Regions from separate parts of the Brucella sp. IR073 genome, predicted to be linked through region 1. Evidence: predicted binding sites of a transcription regulator. Region 1 holds the regulator's gene; the other holds the start of a gene.

Region 1 (4,380 bases):
CATGGATTTCCTTAAGCTTGCCCTTGTTGTGGGTCGCGACGATCAGCCGCCCTTTTTCCAGTTTTCTCATTTCATATTCCATAGTTCCGGCTCGCCGAATTCGAGCGAATTGCCTGATGGATCGCGGAAATAGAGCGAATGGGCGCCATTCGGCCACTCGACCTCGCTTTCGATTTCCACGCCGCTCGCTTCGAGATGCGCCTTCCATAGGGGGATTTCGGCTCGATCCGCCCGGAAACAGAGATGACCTGCCCCTCTGGTGCCGTGGGTGGGGACAGGCAGCGCCCCCGGTGCGGGAGGCTTGATGGTCTCATCGGCATTGAAGAGCAGCACAACGCCTGCGCCGCAACGGAAAAAGGCGTTGCGATGGTCAGGCTCGCGCACCAGTTCCAGACCCAGCACGTCGCGATAAAAAGCCACGGCGCGCGGCAGATCCGTGACATAGAGCGCGGATTCCAGAACGGCGGCGGGCTGCATTTTCATAGCCTATCCTCCCTGGCGCCTTCAGGCCACCGCCATCTTTTGCAGGGAAACGAGCCGGTTGATGCCCGTGCGCGCCAACTGCATAAGCGCGCCGAACTGCTCCTCCGTGAACGGCTCGCCCTCGGCGGTGCCCTGGATTTCCACGATGCCGCCCTTGCCGGTCATGACGAAGTTGGCGTCGGTCCCGGCGGTCGAATCCTCGGCATAGTCGAGGTCGATAACCGGCTCGCCGTTCGATATGCCGCAGGAGATGGCGGCGACATGATCCTTCAGAACCTTCTCCACCTTCACCATCTGGCGCGTTTCCATCCAGCGCAGGCACTCATAGAGCGCCACCCATCCGCCGGTAATGGCGGCGGTGCGGGTGCCGCCATCGGCCTGGATGACGTCGCAATCGATGGTGATCTGCTGTTCGCCCAGCGCCTGGAGATCGACCACGGCGCGTAAGGAGCGGCCGATCAAGCGCTGGATTTCCAGCGTGCGTCCGCCCTGCTTGCCGGAGGAAGCCTCGCGGCGCATGCGCTCGCCGGTGGAGCGGGGCAGCATGCCATATTCGGCCGTCACCCAGCCCTTGCCGGTATTGCGCATCCAGCCCGGAACCTTCTCCTCAAGGCTCGCCGTGCAGAGCACATGCGTATCGCCGAAACGGACCAGGCAGGACCCTTCGGCATGTTTGGAAACGCCGCGCTCGAAAGAGACGGCGCGCATTTCGTCTGCGGCGCGCTTGGATGGACGCATGGGGACCCTCGATTCATATTGTCTGATTGGGCTTTTAGGCCGCAATGAGGGAAATAGAAAGATACTTAAGGGCAGCGCGCCTTTGACCGCCGTATGGGCGCGCATATATATTTATGTTCAACTCAGCCATTCAGGCCTGATGGAGCCCGTGCAACGGACATGACGAAAGCAGCAGTTCCCGAAACACTTGCGACCCTCGACCAGCGCTCGCGCGATATTTTCCGGCGCATCGTGGAAAGCTATCTGGGCGACGGCGAGCCGGTCGGTTCACGCAATCTCTCCCGTCTTCTGCCGCTGGCGCTGTCGCCGGCGACGATCCGCAATGTGATGAGCGATCTGGAGCAATTAGGCCTCATCTACGCGCCGCATGTCTCGGCGGGGCGCCTGCCGACGCAGTTGGGTTTACGCTTCTTCGTCGATGCGTTTCTCGAGGTGGGGGACCTGCCGCCGGACGAGCGCAAATCGATCGAGACGCAGGTGCGCGCCGCCGGCAGCGGCAACTCAGTGGAAAAAGTGCTGACCGAGGCGAGCCAGATCCTCTCCGGCCTGTCGCGCGGCGCGGGGCTGGTGCTCGCCACCAAAGCGGAAGGCGCGCTCAAGCATATCGAATTCGTGCGGCTGGAGCCGACGCAGGCGCTCGCCGTGCTCGTCACCCAAAGCGGCGACGTGGAAAACCGTATCATCTCGCTGCCCCCGGGCGTGACGGCCTCGCAACTGGCCGAGGCATCCAACTTCCTCAACGCGCATATCCAGGGCCGCACGCTCTCCGAAGCGCGCAGCGAGCTGGCGCGGCTCAAGGAGGAGACGAAGCAGGAGCTCGACACGCTGTCACAGCATCTGGTCGAGCAGGGCCTCGCGATCTGGAGCGGCGGCGGCAATGACCAGCCGACGCGGCTCATCGTACGCGGGCGCGCCAATCTTCTTGAAAACATCCATGCGCAGGAGGATGTCGAGCGGCTGCGGCACCTCTTCGACGATCTTGAAACCAAGGAAGGCATGATCCAGCTCCTCGAACTGGCCGAGGCAGGATCAGGCGTGCGCATCTTCATCGGCTCGGAGAACAAGCTCTTCTCGCTGTCCGGCTCATCGCTCATCGTCGCGCCCTATCGCGACGCGGAGCAGCGGGTGGTGGGCGCTCTCGGCGTCATCGGCCCGACGCGGCTCAACTATGCCCGCATCGTGCCGATGGTGGATTACACGGCGCAGCTCGTTTCGCGGCTGTTGCGCTAGCTCACGAGATGATGCATTTCTTCACAAGCACTTGATTTTCAAAATATGAAGCTCGATATCCGGGCGACGACGATTTTTCAGAACGGAAGAAGAGAATGGCTGAAGAGAAGCATAAGGACGAGGCTGCCGATCTGCATCAGCGCGACATCAACAATCCCCGGGATCGCGATGCGCTGAAGCGCGCGGCCGACGATTTCCTGAAATCCAGGAAGGCCGAGGCGAAAGCCGAAGCGGCGGAGGATGAAGCGGAAGCAGAGGCCGACCCGGTTGCGGAGCTTCAGGCTGAGAACAGCGAATTGAAGGACCAGCTCCTGCGGCTTGCCGCCGACATGGAGAATTTGCGCAAGCGCACCGCCCGCGATGTGCAGGACGCCAGGACTTACGCCGTCACCAATTTCGCGCGCGACATGCTCGCTGTGTCGGACAATCTGGCCCGCGCGCTGGAGGCTATTCCGGCAGAAGCGCTGGAGGCGGGCGATACGGGCCTTAAGGCGCTCGCCGAAGGCGTGGAGATGACGGAACGCGCCATGCTTTCCACGCTGGAGCGCCATGGCGTGAAGAAGATCGAGCCCGAGGGCCAGAAATTCGACCCGCATTTCCACCAGGCGATGTTCGAAATCCCCAATGCCGAGGTGCCGAACAACACGGTGCTGCAGGTGGTACAGGCAGGGTATGTCATCGGCGACCGCGTGCTGCGGCCGGCGCTCGTAGGCGTCTCGCGCGGCGGTCCGAAGCAGGCGGCGACCGAGGCGCCAGCGGAGCCGGGACCGGTCGATCCGCAGGCGGAAAAGGACGCTTAAGGGGCGATACGCGCCCTCCCTCCCCCTTGCGGGGAGGGTTGGCCTGAAGGGCCGGGTGGGGGTGGTGATGTTTACGCCACTCTCTCCAGCAAAAGTGCAAACGTCACCACCCCCATCCGTCTGCTCCGCAGACACCTTCCCCGCCAGGGGGAAGGAGGGCGCCTTACGCAGCCTACCCCTCCACCGTCACTCCCTTTATCAGGCCCCTCTGCTCTGCCACATCTCGCAGGCTCGATTGCGGGCGGGGGCCCATTTGCTGTATAATGATGCCGGCTGCCAGCGAGCCCAGATGGGCGCAATTTTCCAGCGAATAGCCGTTTGTGTAGCCATAAAGAAAACCGGAGGCGTAGAGATCGCCCGCACCGGTGGTATCCACGAGTTCACGCAGTTCAATGGCGGGGACGGCGACGGTTTCATCGCCCGAGACGATGACGGAGCCCTTTTCCGAGCGCGTCACTGCGGCGAGCTTGCAATCCTGACGGATCGCTTCCAGACCCGCCTCGAAGGATGCCGTCTGGTAAAGCGATTTCAGCTCCGCCTCGTTGGCGAAGACGATATCGACCGTGCCGGAGCGCATCAGTTCCAGAAACTCGTCGCGATAGCGGTCGACGCAGAAGGGGTCCGAAAGCGTCATCGCCACTTCGCGCCCATGCTCATGAGCGAGCTTGGCGGACAGCCGGATCGCCTCCTTGGCGCGCGGCGGGTCCCAGAGATAACCCTCGAAATAGGTGACCTTGGCTTCGGCTACCTTGGAGCTTTCGACGTCCTCCGGCCCGAGCTCGACGCAGGCGCCGAGATAGGTGTTCATCGAGCGCTCGCCATCGGCGGTCACGAAAATCATCGACCGGGCGGTGGGAACGCCGTCTTCCAGCGGACGAGTGTCGAACACAACGCCTTGCGCGCGGATGTCATGGGTAAAAATCCGGCCAAGATGATCCGCCGCGACCTTGCCGAAATAGGCGGCGCGTCCGCCGAGGCTGGCGACGCCGGCGGCGGTGTTGCCGGCGCTTCCGCCGGACATTTCCACCGCGGGGCCCATCCGCTCATAGAGCAATTCGGCACGCGGCGCGTCGATGAGGTTCATCGCGCCCTTGATGATGGCGTTCTTCACTAGGAAGGCATCATCGGT
Region 2 (4,380 bases), on a different contig from region 1:
ACCGGATTGACCTTCTCAAAGACCTGTTCCTATGGGCCTATGAGCGATCAGCCGCGCGTTACGCCGCCGTGCGCCAATCGCTGGGCGAACCCGACCCGTTCCGGCTTCGCTATCGAGAGGAACTGCGTGAACTTATCGCTGCCCTCATTCGTGGGCGTACCGGACGTCAGAAAGCTACCGCCCACATCGCCGATTGGGCGACAGAAAGGATTAACTCTGCTGACCGCGAGCGCTTCGTCGAGATTGCTGAAGCCGAACTGACGGGACTGCACGAAGGCAATTTTGCCCGCTATCGAATCCGCCCCTCGGAATTTTCCGGCTGGCGCGAAGTCTGGGAGGCGAAATAATAGATGGCAGAGAATGTCTTGGGGTCTCTTCTTCGCTGATGAAGTCGGCGGAGGAACTGTCCGCGCTGATCGCTGTCCATGCCTCTTCGGGGATTGCTATCCTGATCCTCCCCGATGAAACTATTGAACTTCGGCAAGGCCCGCCCCTCGAAGGACGGGACGGGCCTTCTTCCGGGATCGTCTTAGTAATCCATGCCGGCGCCGTCGGCCATCGCCGGAGCAGCTTCCTTCTTCGGCTTCTCAGCTATCATGGCCTCAGTCGTCACCAGCAGACCGGCGACGGAAGCGGCATCCTGGAGCGCCGTGCGCACGACTTTGGCAGGATCGATAACGCCTTGGGCGAAAAGGTCGCCGAACTCACCGGTCTGCGCGTTCCAGCCGAAGGAGAAGTCCGGCTGCTCGCGCAGTTTCCCGACGATGACAGAGCCTTCGGCACCGGCATTTTCGGCAATCTGGCGCACCGGCGCTTCAATTGCGCGGCGCACAATCTCTATGCCGACGCGCTGGTCGTCATTGGCCGGTGTCAGGCCATCGAGCGCCTTCACGGCCCGCAGCAGCGCAACGCCGCCGCCGGGCAATATGCCTTCCTCGACGGCGGCACGGGTGGCGTGCAGCGCATCGTCGACGCGGTCCTTCTTTTCCTTGACTTCGACTTCCGTGGAGCCGCCAACGCGGATCACGGCAACGCCGCCGGCGAGCTTGGCAAGACGCTCCTGCAGCTTCTCGCGATCATAGTCGGAAGTCGTTTCTTCGATCTGGGCGCGGATCTGTGCCGTACGGCCGTCGATATCGGCCTTGGAACCGGCCCCATCGATAATGGTCGTGTTTTCCTTTTCGATGGCCACCTTCTTGGCACGGCCAAGCATGTCAAGCGTGACATTCTCGAGCTTGATGCCGAGGTCTTCCGAGATCACGGTGCCGCCGGTCAGTATGGCGATGTCTTCAAGCATAGCTTTGCGGCGGTCGCCGAAGCCCGGAGCCTTGACAGCGGCGATCTTGAGGCCGCCGCGCAGCTTGTTGACGACGAGGGTTGCAAGAGCTTCCCCTTCTACGTCCTCTGCGATGATCAGGAGCGGCTTGCCCGACTGCACAACGGCCTCAAGAACCGGCAGCATCGATTGCAGGTTGGAGAGCTTCTTCTCATGGATGAGGATATAGGGATCCTCAAGTTCGACCCGCATCTTATCCTGATTGGTGACGAAATAGGGCGAGAGGTAACCTCGGTCGAACTGCATGCCTTCGACGACTTCCAGCTCGGTTTCGGCGGTCTTGGCCTCTTCAACCGTGATGACGCCTTCGTTGCCGACCTTCTCCATCGCTTCGGCAAGGTAGCGCCCAATTTCGGCATCGCCATTGGCGGAAATGGTGCCGACCTGGGCGATTTCCGCATTGCTGGTGATCTTGCGGGCGTTTGACTTGAGTTCCTTGACGACCGCATCGACGGCGAGATCGATACCGCGCTTCAGGTCCATCGGGTTCATGCCTGACGCGACCGCCTTGGCGCCTTCCTTCACGATCGCCTGCGCGAGCACGGTCGCGGTGGTGGTGCCGTCGCCGGCGAGGTCGTTGGTCTTGGAGGCAACCTCGCGGACCATCTGAGCGCCCATATTCTCGAACTTGTCTTCCAGTTCGATTTCCTTGGCGACCGAGACGCCGTCCTTGGTAATACGCGGAGCGCCGAAGGATTTGTTGATCACAACATTGCGGCCCTTGGGCCCGAGCGTGACCTTTACGGCATTGGCCAGCACATCGACCCCTCGCAGCATGCGTTCACGGGCATCGGCGCTGAATTTGACTTCTTTCGCAGCCATTTTCTTCAACTCCTCAATAGGCAGTTTCTGACTGATGATCGTGGTTTGGATGGGTTCAGGCGGCTTTTTTCTGCTCTGCCTGGGCTTCGATGATGCCCATGACATCGCTTTCCTTCATGATCAGCAGGTCTTCGCCATTGATCTTGATTTCCGTGCCGGACCATTTGCCGAACAGGATGCGATCGCCTACCTGGACGTCGAGGGCCTGGATCTGCCCGGCTTCATTGCGCGCGCCGGGGCCGACGGCGATGACCTCGCCTTCCTGCGGCTTTTCCTTCGCGGTATCGGGAATGATGATGCCGCCTTTGGTCTTTTCCTCGGATTCGACCCGGCGGACGAGAATGCGATCGTGAAGCGGTCGGAACGACATGTTTTCCTCCATGGACAAACAATGATAATATTGTTCCCCTCGCCGGACCGGATGACCAATCCGGAGCGGGTGCAAAACCTCGATCGAGCATTTTGCGCAAAATGATCTGGTTTTGCGATTTTTGGATTGCAAGAGGGCTGGATAAAAAAATTAGCACTCAGGTCTCGCGGCTGCTACCATCCTGAAAAGGAACAATAAACCGGCGCTCCACGTTGAAAATTTAAAGATGGCTGCGGTATTTTTGGGTCATCTGGAAATGTCACGAAGCGGAGATGTAATATGCAATTTTCATCGGATCTGGAGCGTCAGCTCAATGGGTATGGTCTCACCACAGCGCATATCCTCTATCGCATTCCCGATTTCGAATCAGTCCTGCAGACCTATGTTTGGCAAGACTATGACCTTGCACCGGACTTTCCCGAGATGCACAAATTCCTGCACTTCTGGCAGAGCAGGCTCGACGGGCCGCTGCACTCCGTCCGATACTGTCACCAGCGTCTGATCGGGCCGAACGAGTGGCGACGCGTGGAAGGCGAGTTCAAGCTCCACTGAAACACGAAATCGGAATTTCTCCTCGGGGGGCCTTTGGTGACAGAGGCTTCGATAGCAGCGGTCTTCGGGCGCGCAAGATGAAGTAGGACATGTTACGAGCTCACGTCTGGTCGGCCACGAAATTAGCCCGTTCATAGGCAAGTTCGAAGCCGAGCCGCTGCATGTTGTGGAAGGACGGCGCCGGCTCGCCATCATGCGGAAGATCGGTCTCGGTGATGAGCCAGCGGCATCCGAGATCCGCGGCCACATGCATGCGGTGCGCCATCATCGCGCCGTGGAGATGCCTATGCCGATGCGACGGGATGGTGGAGCCGAAACCGATCCAGGCGACATCGCCGCGAACGAAAAGCGCTCCGGTGCCAACGGCTTCGCCGGCATCGAACGATAGATAAAAGCGCCAGCCTTCCCGGCCGGGCAGCGCTTCGAACAATTCCGCGAGACTGTCGGGGACACCGAAACCGGCGGCCGCTGTCTTCGCGAACAGATTGGCCTCCTCGATGCCTACTTCGCGAATGACGGTTCTCAAGTCTTCGCTGGGCAGTTGGTCGGTGGATCGCATCATCTTTGCGAGCGAGGCCTTTTTCCGCAAGCCGCCCGCTTCCAGCCAGCCGGAGATTTCAGCAGGGCGCGCCTCGCGGCAAAGGCCGACGCCGTAGGGCACGCCAGCCGCAGCATATGTTTCGAGTTGCTCCTCCAGCCAGGACCGGTCGGCAGGCTCATCCAGGCCGAGCCCGAGAATGCGGTTGAAGAAAGCGACCGGACAATTGGCGGCGCGAAGCACGAGGACATTGCCCACGCGCTCCTTCGACAGCCCGAGCTTCTGCCGCACAGCTGCCGGAGCGGCATCCCATACGCTCTCCCAGGCTGCCATTTCCGCCTGTTCGCCGCGCTTCGTCGCCGACATTTCGAACATATTCATGGTGATCTCCCCTTTTGTTTCGACTAACCGCAACCTAAGCGCGCCGGTGAAGTCGCCCTATCGCCCGTTAGGATGATCCAAAGGGTGATCGGCTGTCACCGCCAGATCGTTGGCATGCGCATAACGGATCGCTTCGGCACGGTTCCTGGCACCCGTCTTGGCGAAGATATGCCGCAGATGCGTTTTCACGGTGTTTTGCGAAATGAAGAGACGCTTCCCGATTTCCTTGTTCGACAGGCCAGCCGTGACGAGTTGCAGGACACGGCGCTCGCCCGGTGACAACGGTTCCGGCAAAGGCGGGTCATCCTTGCCCCCTTCCCGCTCGGCAAGGAGAGTCTCAACGAAACGACGGGTCCGCGGATCGTCCATTTCCTCCAGCAG

Evidence for each region. Region 1 encodes HrcA, which represses chaperone genes, less so after heat shock. Its sites were predicted from a motif close to GTTAGCACTCNCNNNNNGNGAGTGCTAAC; they were not measured.
Region 2: groES (co-chaperone GroES) is a predicted target of HrcA. The motif match lies at 2,678-2,706, and genes of this name have one in related genera.

The regions. Positions count from the first base shown of each region.
Region 1 covers NZ_JBAKHD010000002.1:60,555-64,934, forward strand. The annotation lists gene rdgB (RdgB/HAM1 family non-canonical purine NTP pyrophosphatase) at 1-70, opposite strand, end outside; gene ACOWVG_RS04110 (VOC family protein) at 67-477, opposite strand; gene rph (ribonuclease PH) at 505-1,221, opposite strand; gene hrcA (heat-inducible transcriptional repressor HrcA) at 1,381-2,451, shown strand; gene grpE (nucleotide exchange factor GrpE) at 2,547-3,251, shown strand; gene ACOWVG_RS04130 (adenosine kinase) at 3,424-4,380, opposite strand, start outside.
Region 2 covers NZ_JBAKHD010000017.1:1,677-6,056, forward strand. The annotation lists gene ACOWVG_RS18830 (Fic family protein) at 1-347, shown strand, start outside; gene groL (chaperonin GroEL) at 530-2,158, opposite strand; gene groES (co-chaperone GroES) at 2,214-2,528, opposite strand; gene ACOWVG_RS18845 (usg protein) at 2,808-3,080, shown strand; gene ACOWVG_RS18850 (hypothetical protein) at 3,181-3,999, opposite strand; gene ACOWVG_RS18855 (LuxR C-terminal-related transcriptional regulator) at 4,057-4,380, opposite strand, start outside.